Regions from separate parts of the Methylobacterium sp. J-092 genome, predicted to be linked through region 2. Evidence: riboswitches for the same ligand, from Rfam matches in the RefSeq annotation. Region 2 holds a riboswitch; the other holds the start of a gene.
What was found. A riboswitch is a leader RNA that binds a small molecule or an ion and turns the genes downstream of it on or off. The one in region 2 is predicted to bind thiamine pyrophosphate.
Positions count from the first base shown of each region.

Region 1: linked by a shared signal. The riboswitch ahead of thiO (glycine oxidase ThiO) and the one ahead of thiC (phosphomethylpyrimidine synthase ThiC) in region 2 are both predicted to bind thiamine pyrophosphate.

Region 1 is NZ_JAKSXU010000196.1:62,893-74,969, forward strand. It holds gene MKK60_RS23350 (adenylate/guanylate cyclase domain-containing protein) at 101-1,360, shown strand; gene MKK60_RS23355 (TIGR02281 family clan AA aspartic protease) at 1,369-1,872, opposite strand; TPP riboswitch at 2,083-2,211, shown strand; gene thiO (glycine oxidase ThiO) at 2,287-3,513, shown strand; gene thiS (sulfur carrier protein ThiS) at 3,510-3,722, shown strand; gene MKK60_RS23370 (thiazole synthase) at 3,726-4,526, shown strand; gene MKK60_RS23375 (thiamine phosphate synthase) at 4,549-5,151, shown strand; gene MKK60_RS23380 (peptidase) at 5,351-6,103, opposite strand; gene MKK60_RS23385 (transglutaminase domain-containing protein) at 6,135-6,962, opposite strand; gene MKK60_RS23390 (alpha-E domain-containing protein) at 7,117-8,061, opposite strand; gene MKK60_RS23395 (circularly permuted type 2 ATP-grasp protein) at 8,145-9,584, opposite strand; gene radC (RadC family protein) at 9,675-10,421, opposite strand; gene map (type I methionyl aminopeptidase) at 10,426-11,244, opposite strand; gene MKK60_RS23410 (zinc-finger domain-containing protein) at 11,415-11,669, shown strand; gene MKK60_RS23415 (FAD-dependent monooxygenase) at 11,674-12,077, shown strand, end outside.
Region 2 is NZ_JAKSXU010000061.1:40,334-52,410, forward strand. It holds gene argJ (bifunctional glutamate N-acetyltransferase/amino-acid acetyltransferase ArgJ) at 1-1,032, shown strand, start outside; gene MKK60_RS05820 (SIMPL domain-containing protein) at 1,029-1,745, shown strand; gene MKK60_RS05825 ((deoxy)nucleoside triphosphate pyrophosphohydrolase) at 1,742-2,158, shown strand; gene MKK60_RS05830 (GcrA family cell cycle regulator) at 2,164-2,697, opposite strand; gene MKK60_RS05835 (patatin-like phospholipase family protein) at 3,115-4,302, shown strand; gene MKK60_RS05840 (ABC-F family ATP-binding cassette domain-containing protein) at 4,384-6,009, shown strand; gene flaF (flagellar biosynthesis regulator FlaF) at 6,207-6,569, shown strand; gene MKK60_RS05850 (hypothetical protein) at 6,734-7,024, opposite strand; gene thiC (phosphomethylpyrimidine synthase ThiC) at 7,390-9,279, opposite strand; TPP riboswitch at 9,355-9,463, opposite strand; gene MKK60_RS05860 (alpha/beta hydrolase) at 9,582-10,415, shown strand; gene MKK60_RS05865 (HNH endonuclease) at 10,483-10,851, shown strand; gene MKK60_RS05870 (acyltransferase family protein) at 10,977-12,062, shown strand.

The DNA.
Region 1 (12,077 bases), on a different contig from region 2:
CGTTCCAGGCGGCGAAGGGATGATGGTCTTCGATCCGGATCGATCTCGCCATCGTCAGCTGGAACCTTGCTTTGGCGGTTCGTGAACCCACCTTGGCCGTATGCTTGAGCGTCGCCAGCATCCACCCGTGCCGCCGACCGCCGCAGCCGACGGCTCGGAGGCGGACGACGTGCCGTTCGGCGCGCTGCAGGATTGCGTCGCGATCCGCGACTGGCTGCTGAGCGAGGGCGCCCGCCTGCCCGAGCCCGACGACCTGATCGCGGGCTTCGCCGAGCGCCTCAACGCGGTCGGCGTTCCGGTGGACCGGACCTCGACGGCGATCGATACGCTGCACTCGGAATATTCCGGCATCGGCCGCATCTGGACGCGCGAGTCCGGCACGACGGTGCGCCTGTTCCCGCACGGCGAAGCCTCCGAGCGCGCCTACGCGGCGAGCCCGTTCCGCAAGGTGCACGAGGACGGCGAATGGCTGATCCTCGACCTCGCCGAGACGCCGGACGACGCCTACTCGGTGATCCCCGACCTGAGGGCCGCCGGCTACCGCCACTACATCGTGGTGCCGCTGTTCTTCACCAACGGCACGCACAACGGCATCACCTTCGCCACCCGCGACCCGGACGGATTCCGAGACGAGGACGTGGCGATCCTGCGCTTCATCATGCCGGCCCTGGCCGCGGTGATGGAGATGCGGATCGTCACCAAGCAGCTCGACACGGTGCTGCGCATCTACGTCGGCGACGAGCCGCACCGCGCCATTCTGTCGGGCGACATCCGCCGCGGGCAGGTGAAGCGCATCCGCTCGGCGATCCTGTTCGCCGACATGCGCGACTACACCCGCATCTCGGCGAACATGACGCCGGAAGAGGCGGTCGATCTGCTCAACATCTTCTTCGACTGCCTCGTGCCGCCGATCGAGCGGGAGGGCGGCGAGGTGCTGAAGTATCTCGGCGACGGCCTGCTTGCCATCTTCCGCGAGCCGGGTGACGACCTCGGCGGCGCCGCCAAGGGGGCGCTGACGGCGGCACAAAGTGCGCTCGCGGCACTGGAGGAGGCCAACACCCTCCACCAATTCGCAGTGCCGATGATGGCCGGCATCGCGCTCCATCACGGCGAGGCGGCCTACGGCAACGTCGGCTCGGGCACGCGCCTCGACTTCACGGTCATCGGCCGCGACGTGAACATGGCGAGCCGCATCGCCCGGCTCAACAAGACGCTCGGCGAGCCGCTGCTGATGTCGAAGCCCTTCGTCGACTTCCTGTGGGGCGATCCGGTGCCGCTCGGCGAGCACGTGCTCGATGGGTTCGCCGAGCCGATGATGGTCTATCGCCCGCGCCCGAAGCCGCACCGCGGCCGGGGCTGAGGCGGGCCTCAGCCCCGCAGCGTCATCGTCCCGCCGGCGATGCTGAAGTCGCGCACGCGCTTCAGGAACGACATGCCGAGGAGGTTCGTGCCGAGGCGTCCGCTCGGGACGATCACGGCCTCGACGTCGCGCACGGTGACGGGCCCGATCCGGATCGTGCCGATCCGCACCGGCGCGACGCGGATCGTCCCGTTGGCGGTCATCACCGGGCGCGTGAAGTCCCGCGGCCCGACGACGATGCCGAGGCGGGCGGCATCCTCTTCCGCGAAGCTGCACGTCGTGGCCCCGGTGTCGACCATCATGCGCAGCGATCGCCCGTCGACCAGCGCGTCGGCGAGGAAGTGGCCGTTGCGGTCGGCACCGAGCGCGATCGCCGTCGGCGCGGACGCAACCAGTTGCACCGTCGGCACGGGCGGCGCCGCGGCCTTGCGGCTGGTCAGGCGGTTGCCGATGCCGCCGAGCACCCCCGCGACGAGGCCGGCCGCGAGGCAGAGCATCAGGATCGTCCGCATCGCCTACCTTCGCCCCCGCCGATCGAGGACGCATAGACGAGCACGACGCCGGTGAACGATGCGTGGCGGCGTGCCCGCCGCCGGACGGAACCGCGCGGCCATCTGCCGACAGGGTTTCCGGTCCGTCTCGGCGCGACGACGAATCGCGCGCATCCGCAGGAGGGGATCGGCCCGCGGGGTTGACCGAGGCGGCCGGCGGGACCACATCTGCGGTGTTCCAGGGAGATCCCCGGCAAGGGGCTGAGAAACCGCTGGCAGGCTCGTGAGGGCCCGCGGCGCGGAAATCCTTCGAACCTGATCCGGTTCACACCGGCGTAGGGATTGGACCGTGGGCGCCGTCTTCGACGACGGGGTGCCCCAGCTTCTCAGATGAAGCGTCAGGCCCGGTCTCTGCGACAGCACGCGGAGGATCACTTGGGTCGTCATTCGGGTCGTCACGCAGCATCACCGATCGGGACGCGCCGGACGAGCGGCAGCGCCCGGCCAACCGTCCCGCTGCCGGCGCGTGCCGACGTCGCGATCGTCGGCGGCGGCCTGATCGGACTGTCGATCGCCTGGCGGCTGGCGCAGGCCGGGCGGTCCGTCGTCGTGGTCGAGCGGGAGACCATCGGCTCCGGCGCGAGCCTCGCCGCCACGGGCATGCTGGCGCCGGCGGCCGAGCACGAGCCCGGCTCCGACCCGCTGCTGCCGCTGGCGCTTGATTCGCTCCGGCGCTGGCCGGGGTTTCGCGCCGAGCTCGAAGCGGCGTCCGGCCTCGACATCGACTACCGCGAGGACGGGACGCTGGTGCTGGCCATCGGGCGCGACGAGGTCGAGCGCCTGCGCTTCCGCTTCGACCTGCAGCGCCGCTCGGGCGTCGCCGCCGAGTGGATCGCGGGTGCCGACGTGCGTCGCCGCGAGCCGGCCCTCCGCCCCTCGGTCACCGCGGGCGTGCTCTGCCCGCTCGATCATCAGGTCGACCCGAGCCGGGTGATGGCGGCGCTCGTCGAGGCGTGCCGTGCCGCCGGCGTGGCGCTCGTCGAGAACAGCCCGGTCGTCGCCCTCGAACGCACGGGCGGCCGCGTCGCGGGCCTGCGCACCGCCGACGGCGTGGTCGTGGCCGAGACCGTGGTGCTCGCCGCCGGCGCCTGGAGCGGCGAGGGCGGCCTGCTGCCGCAAAGCCTCGCCCTGCCCGTGCGCCCGCTGAAGGGACAGTCGCTGGCGCTGAAGACCACGGCCCGCACCGGCACGCTCTCCCACATGGTCTGGACCGAGCAGGTCCACATGGCGCCGAAGAGCGACGGCCACATCGTCGTCGGCGCGACGGTCGAGGATTGCGGCTTCCGCCCCGGCGTCACCGCCGGCGGGCTCTATGCCCTGCTCGAAGGCGCGCGCCGGGTGCTGCCCGGCATCGAGGAGATGGAGGTCGAGGCCGTCTGGAGCGGGTTCCGCCCGACCTCGGACGACGACGCGCCGATCCTCGGTGAGATCGCCCCCGGCCTGGTGGTCGCCACCGGCCACCATCGCAACGGCTACCTGCTCGCCCCGGTGACCGCCGACGCGATCGCCGCCCTCGTCACGACGGGCGCGATGCCGGCGGTCGCGCAGGACTTCTCGCTGGCGCGGTTCGCGCCGGGCGCCGAGCTGAGGGCGTCGGCATGAAGCTGACGGTGAACGGACAGGCTCGCGAGATCGAGGCCGCCGACGTCGCCGCCCTGTTCGCGCAGGCGGCGGAGGAGACCGGCAGCACCGATCCGCAGGGCGTCGCCATCGCGCTCAACGGCCGCGTCGTCCGCCGCCGCGACTGGGACACCACACCGATCTCCGAGGGCGACCGCATCGAGATCGTACGCGCCATGCAGGGAGGCTAGAAGATGGTCGACACGTTCACACCCCTCCGACCGGAGGCCGACGACCCGTTCGTCATCGCCGGCGTCACGCTGGGCTCGCGGCTGTTCATCGGCACCGCGGGCTACCCGACGCAGGTGATCATGCGCGATGCGGTCGCGGCCTCCGGGGCCGAGGTCGCCACCGCCTCGATCCGCCGGGTCTCGCTGCAGGGCCACGGCTCGGACACCGTGAAGATCCTGAAAGGACGCCGCTTCCTGCCGAACACCGCCGGCTGCGAGACCGCCCGCGACGCGATCATGACCGCCGAGCTGGCCCGCGAGGCGCTCGACACCAACTGGATCAAGGTCGAGGTGATCGGCGACCGCGAGACCCTGTACCCGGACGTCGCCGAGCTGATCGAGGCCTGCCGCCACCTCGTCGACGACGGCTTCGTCGTGCTGCCCTACTGCAACGACGACCCGATCGTCTGCCAGCGGCTCGCCGACATCGGCTGCGCCGCGGTGATGCCGATGGGCTCGCTAATCGGCTCCGGCATGGGCATCGCCAATCCGGCCAACCTCGAGCTGATCTGCCGCCGCATGAGCGTACCGGTGATCGTGGATGCTGGCATCGGCACGGCCTCCGACGCGGTGATCGCGATGGAGCTGGGCGCCGACGCCTGCCTGATCAACACCGCGGTGGCGAAGGCCGACGATCCCGTCCGCATGGCGCGCGCGATGCGCAACGCCGTGCAGGCGGGCCGCGATGCCCACCGCGCCGGCCGAATCCCGCGCCGCGGCCGGGCCGAGCCGTCGAGCCCGCAGCTCGGCCTTGTCGGCTCGTAGCCTGCCGTCGCCGCTCCTTGCGGTGACCGACCGGCACGGGCCCCGCCCCCTAGGGGAGACCATCGCCGCCGCGCTCGACGGCGGGTGCCGGTGGGTCTGGTTTCGCGACAGGGATCTGCCACCGCCCGAGCGCCGGGTGCTGGCGGAGCGCATCGCGGAACGCGTCCGCGAGGCCGGCGGCGTGCTCTCGGTCGGCGGCGATCTCGAGCTTGCCGCGGCCCTCGGCGCGAGCGTCCATCTCGGCGGCGGCGCGGATCGTGCCGCCATCGCCGATGCCAGGCGCCGCCTCGGCACCTCGGCGCTCGTCGGCGTCTCGGCGCACGGCCTGCGCGACGTCGAGGCGGCGGAAGGCGCAGATTACGCGACCCTGAGCCCGATCTTCGCCACGGCGAGCAAGCCCGGCTACGGTCCCGCCCTCGGCCTCGGCGCGATCGCAACGGCCGCGCGGATCGGAATCCCGGTCGTCGCGCTGGGTGGCATCGACGTCGCCACCGCCGCCGCGTGTCGCCGAGCGGGCGCGGCGGGCGTGGCCGTGATGGGCGGCCTGATGCAGGTCGACGACCCTTCCGCCGAAGCTCGGGCGCTGTTGGGCGCCTGGGAAGCGGCCTCGGACGGGCCACCGTGAGCCTTACGCAGGATCAGAATTCGACGCTCGCCAATTCAGCCTCGTCTCCAATCTCGATCTCATCCCGAGGTGCCGCGTCGGCGACCTCGAAGGGGGGCTCCAAAAATCGCGCGCGCGCTGCAGGGCTCCTTCGAGGCCTCCGCTTCGCTGCGGCACCTCAGGGTGAAGCTCACGGTTGGAGGATGTCCGGCGTGAGAAACTACTTCGCGGCGGCAGGCCCGTAGGGCGGGCGCGGGATCGCCCGATGCGCGGCGCGGAGCGCCGCCGACCAGCGCTCGCGCAGGTCGTGGAAGTAGCCCTCGCCGGCCTCGATCCGATGATTCACCTCGAGGTCGAGGGCGTTGCGGCGCGCCAGCGCGATGTCGATCGGCAGGCCGACGCCGAGATTCGAGCGCATGGTCGAATCCATCGAGACAAGTCCGACCTTGAGCGCATCGTAGAGCTCGGTCTCGAACTTCACCGCCCGGTCGAGGATCGGCTTGCCGTACTTGTGCTCGCCGATCTGCAGGAACGGTGCATCGGTGCTGCACTCGATGAAGTTGCCGGCCGAGTAGATCAGGAACAGCCGCATCGGCTCGCTGCCGATCTGGCCGCCGAACAGCAGCGAGACCGAGAAGCGCAGGCTCGCCGCCTCGAAGCCCGCCTTCTCGATCGCGCGCACGTGGCGGATCGCGCGGCCGACGAGCTGGGCCGCCTCGAACATCGTCGTCGTCTCGACGAGCTTCAGCTTGGCCTCGCCGTTGTCGCCGGGCACGCCCTCGGAGAGCAGGCTCAGGACCGATTGCGTCACCGACAGGTTGCCGGCCGAGGCCAGCATCATCACCCGCTCGCCCGGCACATTGAAGTGATGGAGCTTGCGATAGGTCGAGATGTCGTCGAGCCCCGCATTGGTGCGGGTGTCGGCGATCATCACCAGGCCTTCCTCGACGAGGACGCCGACGCAGTAAGTCATGGGATCAGGCTTTTCGAAGAGGCGCGGAGCGTCAGGATTGCGGTGCCGCCTGGGCTTGCTCCACCCGGAGCTTCACGTCCAGCGTTTCGGTGCCGCCGCCGGTGCGACTGCCGCGAATCGGGGCAGCCCCGAGGTAGTCGAGCCCGGATGCGACGCGGATATAGGCTTCCGTGGTGGCGTCACCGGTGGTCGGATCGAAGCCGACCCAGCCGAGATCCGGCACCAGCGCCTCGGCCCAGCCGTGCGGCGTCTCCTGCTCGGCGTCGCTCCCCTCCGGGCGGTGGTAGCCGGAGACGTAGCGCGCCGGGATCGCCCGGTGGCGGGCGGCGGCGATGAAGACGTGGGCGAAGTCCTGGCATACGCCGGCCCCGGCCTCGAAGGCCTTCGGCGAGGGCACGGCGGCGCTCGCGGGGCCTGGCGTGTAGGCCATGTGCGCGTGCACCGCGGCCATCAGCCGGTGCAGGAAGGGGAGGGCGGCCGGGTCTCCGGCGCCGGCGACTGCGTCGGACAGCGCCTGGATCTCCGGGCTCGGCAGCACGAGGTCGGTGTCGCGCAGGTAGAACGTCTCGGGCAGGCGCTCGACGGCGCCGCGGACGATGCCGTGGGTCTCGTGGGTGTCGACCTCGCCGGTGACGCGAATCACCAGCGCGTCGGAGGCCTGGTCCGGCGTGAACCAGTGGACGACGTTGCCGTAGCCGTCCTCACGCTCGGTGAGCCGTCCGTCGACCGAAGGCTCGATCCGCCAGCGCCGGACGTACTGCCCGTCATGGTCGCGCGGCGTCATCCGCAGGACCTGGATCAGCCCGCGTGCCGGTTGCTCGTAGCTGTAGATGGTCTCGTGGACCACGCGAATGCGCATGCGTCGATTCTGCCCGTCCTGGCTCCGCCGGTCTCGGCGACACGGCGCCCGCGATGGACGCCGCGGCGCCCGGAGTCACACGTTTTACACGACGTTCCGACGGAGCGCGCAACCGCGGAAGCGGAACTGCGCGTATTCCGCTGCGGCTTAAGCCTCAGCCGAGATACTGCTCGGCGATGGCGGCGCCGACCTTGTTGTTCTCGCCGATGAAAGCGATCACGAACTCATGCAGGCCGGACGCGAAGACCCGGTCGATATCCTCGCTTTCCAGCCGTGCGAGCAGGTTGCTCGCCAGGCGCTGGCTGGCGCCGCGGCGTCCGTAGGCGTCGGCGATCAGGTCGAGATGCTCGACGAGGACGCCGTAGCAGTTGGCGAAGGAGCGCGGCATCTGCCGGTTGAGGATCAGGAGGTCGGCGACCAGCAACGGCTTGACGCTCTCGCGATACACCCAGTGATAGGCGTTGAAGGCCGAGACTTCGCGCAGGATCGTCGTCCACTGGAAGTAGTCGAGGCTGCCGCCGATCTTCTCGGTGTCCGGCAGCAGGATCTTGTACTTCACGTCGAGGATGCGGGCGGTGTTGTCGGCCCGCTCGATCGCGGTGCCGAGACGCGTGAACCAGTAGGTGTCGTTGCGCAGCATCGTCCGGTAGGCCGAGCCGTCGAAGGTCAGCGAGATGCCCTTCACCCAATCGAGGAAGCGCGTGAACGCGTCGCGGTCGAGGTCCTTCTTCTCGTAGGACCGCAGCTCGAGCCAGGCGCCGTTGATCGTGTCCCACATCTCGGTGGTGAGCGCGGTGCGCACGCTGCGCGCGTTCTCGCGGGCGCTCTCGATGCAGGAGCGGATCGAGGACGGGTTGTGCGGGCTGAAGGCGAGGAAGTCGCACACCGTCGCGGCATTCACGCCGTCGTAGTGCGGCTTGAACACCTCCGGATCGCCGGCCGAGGCGAGGGCCGAGGCCCACTCGTTGGTCTCGCCCCCGCCGTAGCTCGTCGGCAGCGAGGCCAGGCGATGCGCCGCATCGAGGATGCGGGCGACGAACTCCGCCCGTTCGACGTAGCGCGAGAGCCAGTAGAGGTTGTCGGCAGTCCTGGAGAGCATGGCTGTTTCGCTGGGGTCTCTTCGGCTTCGGCCCGGGGGCGTCCACCGCTGGGCGGTTCTCGGTGAAAGCAGGCGTCACGCCATCACGCGTCGAGAACCCAGGTGTCCTTCGTACCGCCCCCTTGGCTGGAATTCACCACCAAAGATCCTTCCTTCAGCGCCACGCGGGTGAGACCGCCCGGCACGATGCGGATCTCGTCGGCGCCGCACAGCACGAAGGGGCGCAGGTCGACGTGGCGCGGGGCCACCCCGGAGGCGACGAAGGTCGGGCAGGTGGAGAGCGACAGCGTCGGCTGGGCGATGAAGCCGTCCGGGGCGTGGCGCAGGCGCTTGGCGAATTCCTCGATCTCGCGCTTGGTCGCGTGCGGCCCGACGAGCATGCCGTAGCCGCCCGAGCCGTTGACCTCCTTGACCACCAGCTCGGATAGGTTGTCCATCACGTAGGAGAAGGCCTCCTTCTCGCGGCAGCGATAGGTCGGCACGTTGTGCAGGATCGGCTCCTCGCCGGTGAAGAACTTCACGATCTCCGGCATGTAGCTGTAGACCGCCTTGTCGTCGGCGATGCCGGTGCCGACCGCGTTGGCGAGCGTCACGCTGCCGCGCTCGTAGGCGTTCATGATGCCCGGCACGCCGAGCATCGAATCCGGCCGGAACACCAGCGGATCGAGGAAGTCGTCGTCGAGGCGGCGGTAGATCACGTCGACCCGGCGCGGGCCTTCGGTGGTCCGCATGTAGACCACGTCGTCCTTGGTGAAGAGGTCGCCCGCCTCGACCAGCTCGACGCCGAGCTTGTCGGCCAGGAACGAGTGCTCGTAGAACGCCGAGTTGTAGCGCCCGGGCGTCAGCAGCACGACGGTCGGGTCGCGGGTCGCCGTCGCCGGCGCGAGGCTGCGGAGCGTCGCCAGCAGCGCGTCCGGATAGTTCTCGACCGGCGCGACGCGGTGGCGGGAGAACAGGTCCGGGAACAGCCGCAGCATCACCTCGCGATTCTCGAGCATGTACGACACGCCGGACGGGATGCGGGCGTTGTCCTCGAGCACGAAAAAGTCGTTCTCGCCGGTGCGGACGATGTCGATCCCCGCGATGTGCACGTAGAGGTCGTGCGGCACCCGGAACGACCGCATCTCCATGCGGTAATGCGCGTTCTTGTAGACGAGGTCGGCCGGGATGATGCCGGCCTTGATGCATTCCTGCGCGCCGTAGATGTCCTTCAGGAACATGTTGATCGCGGTGACGCGCTGCTTGAGCCCGCGCTCCAGGAAGCCCCATTCCGGCTTGGTGATCACCCGCGGGATGATGTCGAACGGGATCAGCCGCTCGGTCGATTCGTTGTCGCCGTAGACCGCGAAGGTGATGCCAATGCGCCGGAAGAGCAGCTCGGCCTGGCTGCGGCGGGTGTTGAAGTGGTCGGCCGGCGTCGTGTCGAGCCAGTTCTTCAGCTGACCGTAGGCCTCGCGGACGTCGTCGGGACTCGTTGCGGCGCCTGCGAAGGCGGTCATCTCGTCGAAGGCCACGGCCGCCATTCAGTCTCTCCCAGATCCGTCACGCTAGAGGCAAGAGGCGCGCCACGCAAAGGGATTACGGCCTCGTTCGGGGCTCGTTCCAAACACGCGTCAGATGAGGCGCAGGCCTTTTAGGCTGGCATGGCCTGACCGGCCGAGGATGACGTGGTCGTGCACCACGATCTTCAGCGGGCTGAGCACGGCGATCACTTCGCGCGTCATCGTCACGTCGGCGGCCGAGGGCGCCGGATCGCCGGACGGGTGGTTGTGCGCCAGGATGATCGCGGTGGCCGAGAGCTCCAGCGACCGCCGCGCCACCTCGCGCGGGTAGACCGGCGTGTGGTCGACGGTCCCGCGCCCCTGGATCTCGTCGGCGATGAGGTGGTTGCGCTTGTCGAGGAACAGCACCCGGAACTCCTCGCGGGTGGCGAAGGCCATGGTGGCGCGCAGGTACTCGATGAGCTCGGCCCAGGAGGAGAGCAGCGCGCGCTGGGCGATCGCGCCGCGCGCCAGCCGGCGGCCCGCCGCCTCCATCAACTTGAGGTCGGCGACCACGCCGGCGCTGACGCCCTCGACCTCGGCGAGCCGGGCCGGATCGGCGCTCAGCACCTCGGCGAAGCTGCCGAAGCGGCGGATCAGCGCCTTGGCCAGCGGCTTCACGTCCCGCCGCGGGATCGCGCGGAACAGGGCAAGCTCGAGCATCTCGTAGTCGGGCAGGGCGTCGGCACCCTGCTTGGCGAAGCGCTCGCGCAGGCGATCGCGGTGGCCGAGATAGTGCGGCGGCTCCTCGGGCTTCGGCGCGACGGCCGGCCGCTCGGCGAACAATCCGTCCTCGGCCGCGTCGCCCGGGCCCGTCACGAGCTCAAGCGCCCGGGTTGCCGGGCTGGTGCAGCCCCTTCGGCGAGACCGTGAAGATCTCGACGCCGGTCTCGGTGACGGCCACCGTGTGCTCGAACTGCGCCGACAGCGAGCGGTCGCGCGTCACCGCGGTCCAGCCGTCGGAGAGCACCTTCACCGCCGGCCGGCCGAGGTTGATCATCGGCTCGATGGTGAAGAACTGCCCCGGCCGCAGCGGCACGTCGTAGCTCGCCTCGACGTAGTGCAGGATCGTCGGCGCATCGTGGTAGCTCCGGCCGAGGCCGTGGCCGCAGAAGTCGCGCACCACCGAGCAGCGCTCGCCCTCGGCGTAGTACTGGATCGCGCGGCCGATGTCGTTGGTCGATCCGCCGGGCTTCACCGCGGCGACGCCCCGCATCAGCGCCTCGTAGGTGATCTCGCACAGGCGCGCCGCCTTGCGCGGCACCTCGCCGACGAAGGCCATCCGGCTCGAATCGCCGTGCCATCCGTCGAGGATCAGGCACATGTCGAGGTTGACGATGTCGCCCTCGCGCAGCGGCTTGTCGTTGGGGATGCCGTGGCAGACCACGTGGTTGATCGAGGTGCAGATCGACTTCGGATAGCCGCGGTAGAGCAGCGAGGCCGGGTAGGCGCCGTGATCCATCGCGAACTCGTAGGCGAGCTTATCGAGCGCCTCGGTGGTCACGCCCGGCTGCGTCGCCTCCATCAGCACGTCGAGGCCTTCCGCCGTCAGGCGTCCGGCACGGCGCATGCCCGCGAACCCCTCCGGCCCGTGGATCGGTGCCTGGGGCACGCGCCGCGTCGCTTGGTCTTGCTGGGTCATCGAGGGGCTTGTCCGCGCCGGGTCGGTCTTCGAACGCTTATGTACGGCGTGGCCGCCGAGGCGCCAAGTGACCGGCGTTCGCCCCCAGGCTTGCGCCGGACGAACGCACGGCGGCATAAGCGGGGCTCGGGCGACCCGGTGCGAGGGGTCCCAAGGCACAGGACGGCGCGATGGCTGACAGGGCGGTACCGCACTTCCACAACGAGCTCGGCGTCGCGGTCATCCATGTCGGCTCGCGGGAGTTCATGTGCATCGGCGCATTGCCGCCGTTCGATCATCCGCACGTGTTCCTCGACATGGGCGCCGACAACGAGATCATCTGCCAGTACTGCTCGACGCTATATCGCCACCGCGCCGACCTGAAGGCCGGCCATGCCGACCCGGCGGCATGCGTCTGGCACGATCAGAAGGCGGCGGCCGAATAGGGTCATGCCCCGAGACCCTCAGCCGCCGCTGACCGTCGCCATCGTCGGAGGCGGGATCGGCGGCCTGACCGCGGCGCTGGCGCTGAACGCCGCCGGCCATGCGGTGACGGTGGTCGAGCGCCGCACCGGCTTCAGCGAGGTCGGCGCCGGCCTCCAGCTCTCGCCGAACGCGAGCCGCGTGCTCGCCGATCTCGGGCTCGCGGCGGCGCTCCGGCGCGCCGGCTCCGAGCCGCCGGGCGTGACCGTCCGCGCCCTCGATTCGGGCCGGCGGATCGGGGCGGTGGCGCTGGGCGCCAAGGCCCGCGAGCAGTTCGGCGCGCCGTACTACGTCATCCACCGGGCCGACCTTCAGACCCTGCTCCTCGACGCGGTGCGCTCCCGCCCCGGCATCCGCCTGATGATGGGCCG
Region 2 (12,077 bases):
GCGCTCGCCGGTGGCGCGGCGCGCGTGCTGGTCGTGAACTCCGGAAACGCCAATGCGTTCACGGGATCGCGCGGCCGGGATGCGGTCGCGCTCACGGCACGGATCGCGGCCGCTGCGGCCGGCTGCGCCGAGACCGAGGTGTTCATCGCCTCCACCGGCGTCATCGGCGAGCCGCTGGACGCCACCAAGTTCGAGGGCGTGCTCGCCGGTTGCGCCGGGCGCACGGTGCCGGGCGCCGAGGCCTGGGAGGCCGCCGCCCGCGCGATCATGACCACCGACACCTTCCCGAAATGCGCGACGCGGACCGCCGAGATCGACGGGGTCGCGGTCACGATCAACGGCATCGCCAAGGGCGCCGGAATGATCGCGCCGGACATGGCGACGATGCTGGCCTTCGTCTTCACCGACGCGGCGCTGCCGCAGCCGGTGCTGCAGGCGATGCTGGCGGAGGGCACGGGCAAGAGCTTCAACTGCGTGACGGTCGACGGCGACACCTCGACCTCCGACACGCTGATGCTGTTCGCCACCGGCAAGGCCGCGACCGCGCCGGTCGCGGACGCCGCCGACCCGCGGCTCGCGGGCTTCCGCGCGGCGCTGGACGACCTGCTGATCGAGCTGGCGCAGCTCGTCGCCAAAGACGGCGAGGGCGCCCGCAAGTTCGTCACCGTCGAGGTCGGCGGTGCCGAGAGCGACGCCTCCGCCCATCGCATCGCGATGTCGATTGCCAACTCGCCGCTGGTGAAGACGGCGGTCGCGGGCGAGGACGCCAATTGGGGCCGCGTGGTGATGGCCGTCGGCAAGGCCGGCGAGCCCGCCGACCGCGACCGCCTCGCGATCTGGTTCGGCGACGTGCGCGTGGCGGTGGCCGGCGCCCGCGACCCGGATTACAGCGAGGATGCCGCGAGCGCCGTGATGCGCGAATCCGACGTCACCGTCCGCGTCGATCTCGGGCTCGGAACGGGCAAGGCGCGGGTCTGGACCTGCGACCTGACCAAGGGCTACATCGAGATCAACGGGGATTACCGTTCGTGAGGCGCCTCGCGATCGCCCTGACTTCCGGCTTCTGCCTCCTGGGGTCGCCGGCTCGCGCCGACGATGCCTGCGCGCGCCGGATCACCGTGACCGGGCGCGCGCAGGCCACTCAGGCACCCGACTTCGCGACCGTCGTCATCGGCGTCGAGGCCAAGGCGCCCAACGCCGCGGCGGCACTCGATGCGTCGTCACAGGCGGTCGGCGGCGTCGTGGCGCTGGCCGGGCGACTCGGCGTGCCGACGGGCGACGTCGGCACCGCGGCCGTCGTGCTGGAACCGGCGACGCGGACCGTGACGCGACCGGACGGTACGCGGCAGGAGCAGCCGGACGGCTACCGCGCGACGAACCGCGTCAGCGTGCAGCTCGCCGATCTGGGCCGCCTCGGCGACCTGCTGCGACAGGCTCTCGATACGGGGGCGAATAGGATCGATGCGATCACCTTCGGGCTGAAGGATCCCCTGGCCGTTGAGAACCGCCTTCGGGTGGAGGCGACGCGCGACGCGCGGTCCCAGGCCCAGGCGTTGGCGGAAGCGGCAGGCGCCAAGATCGGCGGCCTCTGCCAGCTCGCCGTCGGCCATGGGCAGCTGCCGGATGCGGCGCAGGCCTTTCGCTTTTCCGCAGGATCGCGGTTTGACGCCAAGCGTGTGCCGATCGAGGCCGGGCTGATCGCGAGTCAGGCCGAAGCGACGGCTTCGTTCGCGGTGGAACCATGACGGCGCCGGTGCGCCTGCTGCTCGTGGTCGCCGTGGCGTTGGTCGATCACGACGGCCGCGTGCTCGTCAGCGAGCGGCCGCCCGGCAAGCAGCTGGCCGGCCTGTGGGAGTTTCCCGGCGGCAAGGTGGAGGCGGGCGAGCGCCCCGAGGCGACGCTGATCCGCGAGCTGGCCGAGGAGATCGACATCCGCGTGGAGGAGCCGTGCCTGGCGCCGCTCACCTTCGCGAGCCATGCCTGTCCGGACTTCCATCTGCTGATGCCGCTCTACGTCTGCCGGCGCTGGAACGGCACGCCGCGCCCGCTCGAGGGCCAGGCGATCAAGTGGGTGCGCCCGCGCGACCTGCGCGACCTCGCGATGCCGCCGGCCGACGAACCGCTGATCCCCTACCTGATCGACCTGCTCGGTCCTTGAGCGCTCTAGCGGAAGCCGGCCACGCGGCGGTCGCGCTTGCGCTCGGCCGCCGGCTGGTAGGCGATCTGGGCGTGGTGCGTGCAGTAGGGCAGCCCGGTGATCGAGCGGGCGCCGCAGAACTCGAATTCCGGCGTGGTCGGGTCGCCGATGGGCCAGCGACACATCGATTCGCGCAGATCCATGATCGTCACGCGCTGCGAGGCGGCGAGCGCCACCGGCTCGGGCGCGGCGGCCGGAACCGGGAAGTCCGGCGCGGGCCGGTGCGCGAGGATCGCCACCGGCTCGGGAGCCTCGGCCTCGACCACGGCGATCGCCGTCTCGATCTCGACTTCCTGCGCCGGCTTGCGCCGAGCGGCCGCGACGTCCTCGGCCGGCTTGATCACGCGGCCCGAAAGGCCGAGCCGGTGCACCTTGCCGATCACCGCGTTGCGGGTGACGCCGCCGAGCTGCGCCGCGATCTTGCTCGCGCTCTGGCCGTCTTCCCACAGCTGGCGCAGCAGCGTCACGCGCTCGTCCGTCCAACTCAAGATTGTGTCCATGGTCTCGCCCCTCCCGATCTAGACCCGCGGACTGCCCCGGTCCCCCGCAGTCAAGGCGCGGATCGGGCGCGACCTGTCCCCGCTGACCGGCTGGTCCCGAAAGTCGGGACGAGGCCGGTCCGAAGCCCGTCGTGCGCGCCGCTGGTCATAGCCGCCATACCCCCCCTGAGGCATCCGGCGACGAGGGCAACCTACAGGACCGTTCTCCGCCGATGCAAGGCCGGCGGAAGCGGAGCCGTGGCTGTCCACCGCCCATTGTCCGGGCGGCGACGACCGCGGTTCCCGCGTGCCGGGTGTGACCCAGCCGCATCACCGCCGGCCGCAAGGCCGCGTTGCGGTCGCCCGGCCGGAACGCTAGTATGGTCAAGCTCGTTCGCATGCCGTGACGGCCCGGATCGGGCGTGGGATTTTTTGACGATGTCGCGTCGATACGGTTGGCTGCGCGGGTGCCTCGCCCTCGCTGTTGCGGCCCAGCTTGCCGCCTGCTCCTCGGTGCCTAGGATCCCGTACACCGCCGCCGAGGCGGCGGTCGCGGGCGTGCCGGGCATTCCCGGCGCCCGCGTGTTCTCGGACGCCTCGGTCGAGACCTTCACCGAGATGGCGTCGACGCCGCAGAACAAGCGCCAGGGCTTCAGCTACCTCGCCCTGTCCGGCGGCGGCGGCGACGGCGCCTACGGCGCGGGCGTGCTGAACGGCTGGTCGGCCTCGGGCACGCGGCCGGAATTTTCGCTCGTCTCCGGCGTCAGCACCGGGTCGCTGATCGCGCCGTTCGCCTTCCTCGGCTCGTCCTACGATTCCTACCTCACCGACATCTACACCAGCGGCATCGCCAGCACCCTGGTGCAGAGTCCGAGCGTCGTGAACGTGCTGTTCGGCTCCGGCCTGTTCGGCGACGGCCGCCTGCGCAACCTCGTCGGGCGCTACGTCAACGCCGACCTGCTCGCCGCCATCGCCGCCGAGCACGCCAAGGGCCGACGCCTGCTGGTGGTGACGACGAACCTCGACAGCCAGCGCGCCACGATCTGGAACATGGGCGCCATCGCCGCGAGCGGCGCGCCCAACGCGCTCGACCTGTTCCGCGACGTTCTCACCGCCTCGGCCAGCATCCCGGCGGTGTTCCCGCCCCAGCTCATCGACGTGCAGGCCGAGGGACGCGCCTTCCAGGAGCTGCACGTCGACGGCTCGGTGGTGACGCCGGTCTTCACCCTGCCGCAGGCACTGCTGCTGCGCGACAAGCGCCTCGCGACTGGTCAGAAGGGCCGGATCTACGTGATCATCAACGGCCGCCTCGAGCCCGAGTTCGACGTGGCGCAGAACAACACCCTGGCGATCGTCGGGCGCTCGTTCACCACGGCGAGCCGCGCCCGCAGCCGCCAGACGCTGGCGGCGACCTACGCCTTTGCCCGCGAGAACGGCGTCGGCTTCAACCTCACCTACATTCCCGAGGACGGCCCCAAGCTGACGACGCCGGACGGCTTCGACACCACCTACATGCGCAACCTCTACGAGGCCGGCTTCGAGCGCGCCAAGACCGGGCGGTTCTGGGAAAGCACCGTGCCGGCCGCGCCGCTGACCAAGGCGATCGCCAGCGCGGCGACCCGGTAGGCCTCGGCGCGCTCGCACATCGTGCTGCAGTGCGGTAGGGAGTGGGGGAGCGCCCCCGCTCCCGGCCCGTGACCCCCCATCATGCTGCAGATCGAAGACCTCACCTTCAACATGTGGGGGCGGCGCTTCTTCACGAAGGCCAGCGTGGCGATCCCGCCGGGGGCCAAGGTCGGCATCGTCGGCCGCAACGGCGTCGGCAAGTCGACGCTGTTCAAGATCATCCTCGGTGCGTTCCAGCCGGATTCCGGAACGGTGTTCCTGCCGAAGACGGCGCGCATCGGCTCGGTCGACCAGGAGCACCCGGCGACGCCGGTCAGCCTGATCGACACGATCCTCGCGGCCGACGTCGAGCGCGACGGCCTCTATGCCGAGCTGGAGACCGCCGAGCCCGAGCGCATGGGCGAGATCTACGGCCGGCTGATCGAGATCGATGCCGACCGGGCGCCCGCCCGCGCCGGCGAGATCCTGGCCGGCCTCGGCTTCTCGGTGGCCGACCTCGAGCGGCCGATGTCGGAGTTCTCCGGCGGCTGGCGGATGCGGGTGGCGCTCGCCGCCGCCCTGTTCGCCGCCCCCGAGATGCTGCTGCTCGACGAGCCGACGAACTATCTCGACCTCGAAGGCGCGCTCTGGCTCGAGGCGCGGCTCAAGCGCTACCCGCACTCGGCGCTGATCATCAGCCACGACCGCGAGCTGCTGAACAACTCCGTCGACGCGATCCTGCACGTCGCCAACGGGCAGCTCGAGCTCTACACCGGCGGCTACGACGACTTCGAGCGGCGCCGCGCCGAGAAGGCGAGGCTCCAGCTCTCGGCCAAGGCCAAGCAGGACGCCGAGCGCGCCCACCTGCAGAGCTTCATCGACCGCTTCAAGGCCAAGGCCTCGAAGGCCGCGCAGGCGCAGTCGCGGGTCAAGCGCCTGGCCAAGCTCGAGCCGATCGCCACCACGATCGAGGAGCACGTCGCGCCGTTCCACCTGCCGTCGCCGAAGCGCCCGCTGGCGCCGCCGCTGATGCACCTCACCGACGTCGAGGTCGGCTACGGCGACGATCCCGCGATCCTGCGCGGCCTGAACCTGACGCTCGACATCGACGATCGCATCGGCCTGCTTGGCGTCAACGGCGCCGGTAAGTCGACCTTCGCGAAGATGGCGGCCGGCGCGCTCGACATCCGCTCGGGGCGGATGACGCGCGAAGGGCGGGTGCAGGTCGGCTGGTTCCACCAGCACCAGATCGAGGCGATGGACCCGAAGGATACGCCGCTGGCCATCATCCGCCGCGAGCGGCCCGAGGACGGCGAGTCGGCCCGCCGAGGCAAGCTCGCGAGCTTCGGCCTCGCCTACGAGAAGCAGGAGACCACGGTCGATGCGCTGTCGGGCGGCGAGCGGGCGCGGCTGCTGCTGAACCTCGTGGCGATGCGGGCGCCCCACCTGCTGATCCTCGACGAGCCCACCAACCACCTCGACATCGACAGTCGCCGGGCGCTGCTCGACGCGCTGAACGACTACGAGGGCGCCGTCATCCTCATCACCCACGACCGCTCGCTGATGGAGCTCGTGGCCGACCGCCTCTGGCTCGCGGCGGACAACACCGTGAAGCCGTTTCCCGGCGACATGGATGACTACGCGAAGTTCGTCCTCGACCGCTCCCGCGCCGGCAAGAGCGCCCCGGGGCAGGGGCGCGAGAAGAAGGGCAAGAAGCGGGCTGCCTGATCCTTCGGCGGGATCATGATAGGGACGATCGAATACAGTCGATCGTTCCGCCGCGGCGCCGTCTGGCCGACGCTGTGCTTGAACAATCGCTTGGGCGGCCGATGCAATTCTCGTCCGCGGCGCTTACCCTATGTTAAGGCGCGCGCTGCCATAACCCCACCCCGTGCCCGCCGGCCTGCGGGTGGAGCGTCAGACCGATGAGTTTCGCCGCCAACGCCTACACGAGAACCGCGAACAGCGTCCTCAGCCCGCGCGAGGCGGAAGCCGCCGTGCTGATCAAGGCGGCCCAGCAGCTTCAGATGGTCAAGGACGACTGGACCAACCAGTCCGCCAACCTGAACAAGGCGCTGAACTTCAATCAGAAGGTCTGGACGCTCCTGGCGGGCGCCGCGACGGCGCCCGAGAGCCCGCTTCCGATCGCGATCAAGAACAACATCGGCCAGCTCTCGGTCTTCGTGTTCCGGCGGATCATCGACACGCTGATCGAGCCGGGCGCCGACAAGCTCTCGGCGCTGATCAACATCAACCAGCAGATCGCCGCCGGCCTGCGCTCCTCGTAGGCCGCGCCGGACCGGCCGACGCGACCGGGCACGGGACGCGGCGCGTCCCGTCGCCTCGGCTTTGGCGACCCGGTCTCGACAGGCATGGCGACGCAAAAAAGGGTCGAGGCGCACAGCCCCGGCCCTTTCGTTCCGCTCGGCGTCACGACCGGCGGAGGCGCCGCTCACGCTTCGCGATCGACGGGCTTGTCGGCCGTCCTGCGCTCCGCCTGAGCCTCGGCGTAGGCGCGCGACCGCAGCACCGACACGTCCGGAAGCTGGACCAGCACCGCACCGGTGCCGGGATCGAGCACCTGATACACGACGCTCTTCGTATCCCGGTCGATGGTGATGCGCCGCTCGTCGTTGGTCCGATCCGACGCGGCGTCGCCGCGCGACCGTCCGTCATCGGAGACCGCAGCGCCGCTGCGATCGCTTCTGCCGATGTCGACGCGAACGGCCGGATCGAGCGCCACCGGAGCCGCCGCCTCGATGGGTCTGGCAGGCTGGACGACGGGCGGTGCGCTCAGGCGCGTCGGCGTCGGGGGTGTCACTTCGAAGGTACTCATCGCGCACCTCTACGGGTCCCGTTGCGGCATGAGACCAGAAGCCGTGCGGCGCGTGAATCGTATCTTAAGACTCCGCACCGGTACCCGACTGAGCGGGATCATCCTGAAGAATCAGGCAACGACGTGGATCGAATTTTAACGGTTCGCCCCGGCATGCGCCGCGTTCCCGGGGCCCGGTCGAGCGGATGCGAGGCCTCGGAAGCGCTCCGCCCCCGCGCGCCTGTCGGCAGGCGGGGGCGGAGCGCTCGGTCATGCGTCCCGGAGTGGCGCCGTCACTCGGCGGCGTCGACGTAGAGCTTGCCGCCCTCGGCCAGGAACTCGCGCGACTTCTCCGCCATCCCGGCCTCGCGCTCGGCGCTGGTGAGGATCGGCGCGGTATTGAGCACCTCGCCGGCGGCCTCCATCGCCAGCACCTCGGCGCGCAGGTCCTGCGTGATCTTCATCGAGCAGAACTTCGGCCCGCACATCGAGCAGAAATGCGCGACCTTGTGGGCGTCCTTGGGCAGGGTCTCGTCGTGGTAGGCGCGCGCCGTGTCCGGGTCGAGGCCGAGGTTGAACTGGTCCTCCCAACGGAAGTCGAAGCGGGCCTTCGACAGGGCGTCGTCGCGCAGCTGCGCCGCCGGGTGGCCCTTGGCCAGATCCGCGGCGTGGGCGGCGATCTTGTAGGTGATGACGCCGGTCTTCACGTCGTCGCGGTTGGGCAGCCCGAGATGCTCCTTGGGCGTGACGTAGCAGAGCATCGCGCAGCCGAACCAGCCGATCATCGCCGCGCCGATGCCGGAGGTGATGTGGTCGTAGCCCGGCGCGATGTCGGTGGTCAGCGGGCCGAGGGTGTAGAACGGCGCCTCGCCGCACTCGGCGAGCTGCTTCTCCATGTTGACCTTGACCTTGTGCATCGGCACGTGGCCCGGCCCCTCGATCATCGTCTGGCAACCCTTGTTCCAGGCGATCTTGGTCAGCTCACCCAGCGTCTCGAGCTCGGCGAACTGCGCCGCGTCGTTCGCGTCGGCGATCGAGCCGGGGCGGAGGCCGTCGCCGAGCGAGAACGAGACGTCGTAGGCGCGGCAGATGTCGCAGATCTCCTCGAAGCGCTCGTAGAGGAACGATTCGCGGTGCCCGGCCAGGCACCAGCGCGCCATGATCGAGCCGCCGCGCGACACGATGCCGGTGACGCGCCGCGCGGTGAGCGGCACGTGGGCGAGGCGCACGCCGGCATGGATCGTGAAGTAGTCGATGCCCTGCTCGGCCTGCTCGATGAGCGTGTCCTTGAACACCTCCCAGTCGAGCTTGAGCGGATCGCCGCCGACCTTCTCGAGCGCTTGGTAGATCGGCACCGTGCCGATCGGCACCGGCGAGTTGCGGATGATCCACGAGCGGATGTTGTGGATGTTGCGGCCGGTCGACAGGTCCATCACCGTGTCGGCGCCCCAGCGGATCGACCAGACCAGCTTCTCCACCTCTTCCGCCGCCGACGAGGTGACGGCCGAGTTGCCGATGTTGGCGTTGATCTTCACCAGGAAGTTCCGGCCGATCGCCATCGGCTCCAGCTCGGTGTGGTTGATGTTGGCCGGGATGATCGCCCGGCCACGGGCGACCTCGTCGCGCACGAACTCGGGCGTGATGAACGGCGGCACCGAGGCGCCGAAGCTCTCGCCATCGGCGAGCGCCGCGTGCGCCCGGTCGAGCATCTGCTCGCGGCACAGGTTCTCGCGGTGGGCGACGTAGATCATCTCCTCGGTGACGATCCCGGCGCGGGCGAACTCGTACTGCGTCACCATCTGGCCCGGGCCGGCCTTGCGGATCGTCCGCTCGGCGGGGCAGGGGGCCACCAGCTTGTCGGCCGGCACGAAGCCGTTGTCCTCGGGCTTCACGATGCGCGGCTCCACGGCGGCGTAGTCGCGCTTGGCGATCCACGGGTCGCGCAGGGTCGGCAGGCCCTTGGCGAGGTCGATGCGGGCGTCGGTCTCGGTGTAGGGGCCGGACGGGTCGTAGACCCGCACCGCCGGCTCGTTCGGGTCGGTCAGCACGATCTCGCGGAACGGCACCCGGATGTCCTCCCGGCCGGCCACGCTCGCGTAGACCTTGCGCGAGCCAGTCACCGGACCCGTGGTCACGGTCTCGGGACTTCCCTTGACGTCTTTGGAAAGGACGGGCGCGTTCATCGAGTGGGTCTCCCGGCTTTGGGGCGACCCGGCACGCGTCGATGGAGATGCGATGAAGCGGCAGACGCCGGGATCGGCGCCGCAGGTTCCCGTCCCTCCGCCGGTACGAGCCGGATCAGGTTCAAGGGTCAGGACGTCGCGTCCACTCTCAGCCCCCGGTTGCGGGGCCCCCCTCGGAATGGTTCGAATCTCCGCGTGCCGCCGGACTTTGTCAATGCGTGCGGCAGACCATGCCGGGACGGACGGCTGCCGGCGTCGCCGCGGAACGGTTAGGGTCCGGCCGCGAGACCCGGCGGAGACCCATGCGCATCCTGCTCGTCCTGGCGGCCGCCGCCATCGTCTTCGGCGGCCCCATCGCCGCGCTGGCCGTCTTCCAGCGCAACCTCATCTACCCGGGCGCCTTCATCGCCGGCCCGCGCGCACGCCTGCCGGTGCCGCCGGGCACCGAAGCGATCTCGCTCGTCACCGCCGACGACGAGCGCCTGCATGCCCTGTGGCGGGCGCAGCGCCCCGGCTGCGGCGTCGTGGTCAGCTTCCACGGCAACGGCTCGCGCCCCGAGCCCGCGGCTGCGCGCTTCGCCGCCGCGCCCTGGTCCGGCGCCGGATGGGGCGTGCTGGCGATCGCCTATCGCGGCTATCCCGGCTCGACCGGCACGCCGACGGAGGAGGGGCTGATCGCCGACGGGCTCGCGGCCGTCGCCGAGGCCGCGCGGCGGGCGCCCGGCGCGCCGATCCTGCTGCACGGTCATTCCCTCGGCGCCGCGGTCGCGGTCGCCGTGGCGGAGCGGGTGCCGCATCTCGGGCTCTACCTCGAGGCGCCGTTCGATTCGCTGCCCGGCATCGTGCGCCTCGCCTTCCCCTACGCGCCGACATTCCTCCTGCGCGATACCTGGCGCTCCGATGCGCGCATCGCGCGGGCCGGCGGGCCGATGCTGATCGTCCACGGCACGGCGGACGGCGTCGTGCCGGTGAAGCTCGGGCGCCGCCTCGCCACGGCGGCGGGCGCGAGCGCCCGCTTCGAGGCGGTCGCCGGCGACCACGTCTCGGTGCTCGGAACCCACGATCGCCTGGCCGAAACCCTGTTCGGCGACCGCGTCCGGCCGGGCTGCCCGGCGCTCGCCGCAGCGACGCCTTGACGCCGCGCCGCGGTTTTCCCGCAATCCCATATCGCCGGTCGGACCCGATGCGAACGGAGGCGAGGCGGTGGGGCGACGCGAGCGGCGCTGGCGCGAGGACGATCCCGAGACGCAGGGGCGCAGCCCCGAGCCGGTGATCTGCCCGCTCTGCGAGCGTCCGATCCCGCCCCGCGCCCGCTCGAGCCTGCATCACCTCGTGCCGAAGCTGAAGGGCGGCACCCACGGCACCACCGTGCGGCTGCACCAGGTCTGCCACTCGGCGATCCATGCCCGCCACAGCGAAGCCGAGCTCGCCCGGCGCCTCGCCGACGTCGGCGCGCTCCGCGCCGAGCCGGAGATCGCGCGCTTCATCGCCTGGGTGCGGACCAAGCCCGACGACTTCCACGCTGCCACGCGGATGACGCGGGACCGTCGCTCGGCCAAGCGCAAGAGCTGACGCCGGGCCCCGGAGCGGATTCACCCCGCGTTCGCCATGCCGCGCGATGGCGCTGCGGGGCTCAGGCGGCCTTTACGCATCCCGCCCAAGGGTTGCGCCGACGGGGCGACCGGGCGGAGGCGGTGATGGCGGGGGCGGCGGGCACGGCGGGGCCGGGGGATGCGATGCGTCTCGCCTGGGTCGACGTCGCCAAGGGCATCTGCATCCTCCTCGTGGTGATGATGCATTCCACCCTCGGCACCGGCGAGGCGATGGACGGCGAGGGTTTCCTCCACACGGTGGTGAGCTTCGCGAAGCCGTTCCGGATCCCGGACTTCTTCCTGCTGTCGGGCCTGTTCGTCGGCCGGGTGATCGACCGCGACTGGCGCTTGTTCGCCGACCGGCGTGTCGTCCACTTCGCCTACTTCTACGGGCTCTGGGTCGTCGTCCAGTCGCTCGCGAAGTATCCGGCGATCGTCGGCGAGGCCGGGCCCGGCGCCTTCGCGGCCCATCTCGTCCACACGCTGATCGAGCCGTACGCGACGCTGTGGTTCATCTACCTGCTCGCGGTGTTCTCGGTGGTGACCAAGCTGCTGCGCCGCGTGCCGGCGGCGGTGCTCCTGGCCGGCGCCGCCCTGCTGCAGGTCGTGCCGATCGCGACCCCTTCCTATCTCGCGGAGGAATTCTGCGCCCGCTACGTCTACTTCGTGGCCGGATACCTGTTCGCCGGGCGCATCTTCGCCTTGGCCGACCGGGTCGCGCGCCACCCGGGGGCGGCCTGTGCCGGGCTGATGCTCTGGGCGGGGATCGAGGCGTGGCTCGCCTTCACGCCCTCGCAGCTGCCGGGGCACCCGACGCTCGCCAGCCTGCCGCTGGTCAGCCTGATCCTCGGCGGCGCCGGCGCGCTCGCCATCGTCGCCGGCGCCGCCCTGCTGACGTCGGCCGGGGGGCCGGTCACCGCGGTGTTGCGCGCCTGCGGGCAACGCTCGATCGTGATCTACCTCGCGTTCTTCCTGCCGATGGCGGTCACGCGGACGCTGCTGGTCAAGGTCGGGCTGATCGACGATGTCGGCCTCGCCAGCCTGACGGTGATGGTCGTCGCCGTGATCGTGCCGCTGGCCCTCGAGCGCGCGGTGCGCGGCACCGCCCTCCGCTTCCTGTTCGCCCGCCCGAAGGCGTTCCGCATCGCGAGGGCCCGGCAGGCCCCCGCTCCGGCGCTGCAGCCGGCCTGAGCCGGCGCGCGCCGG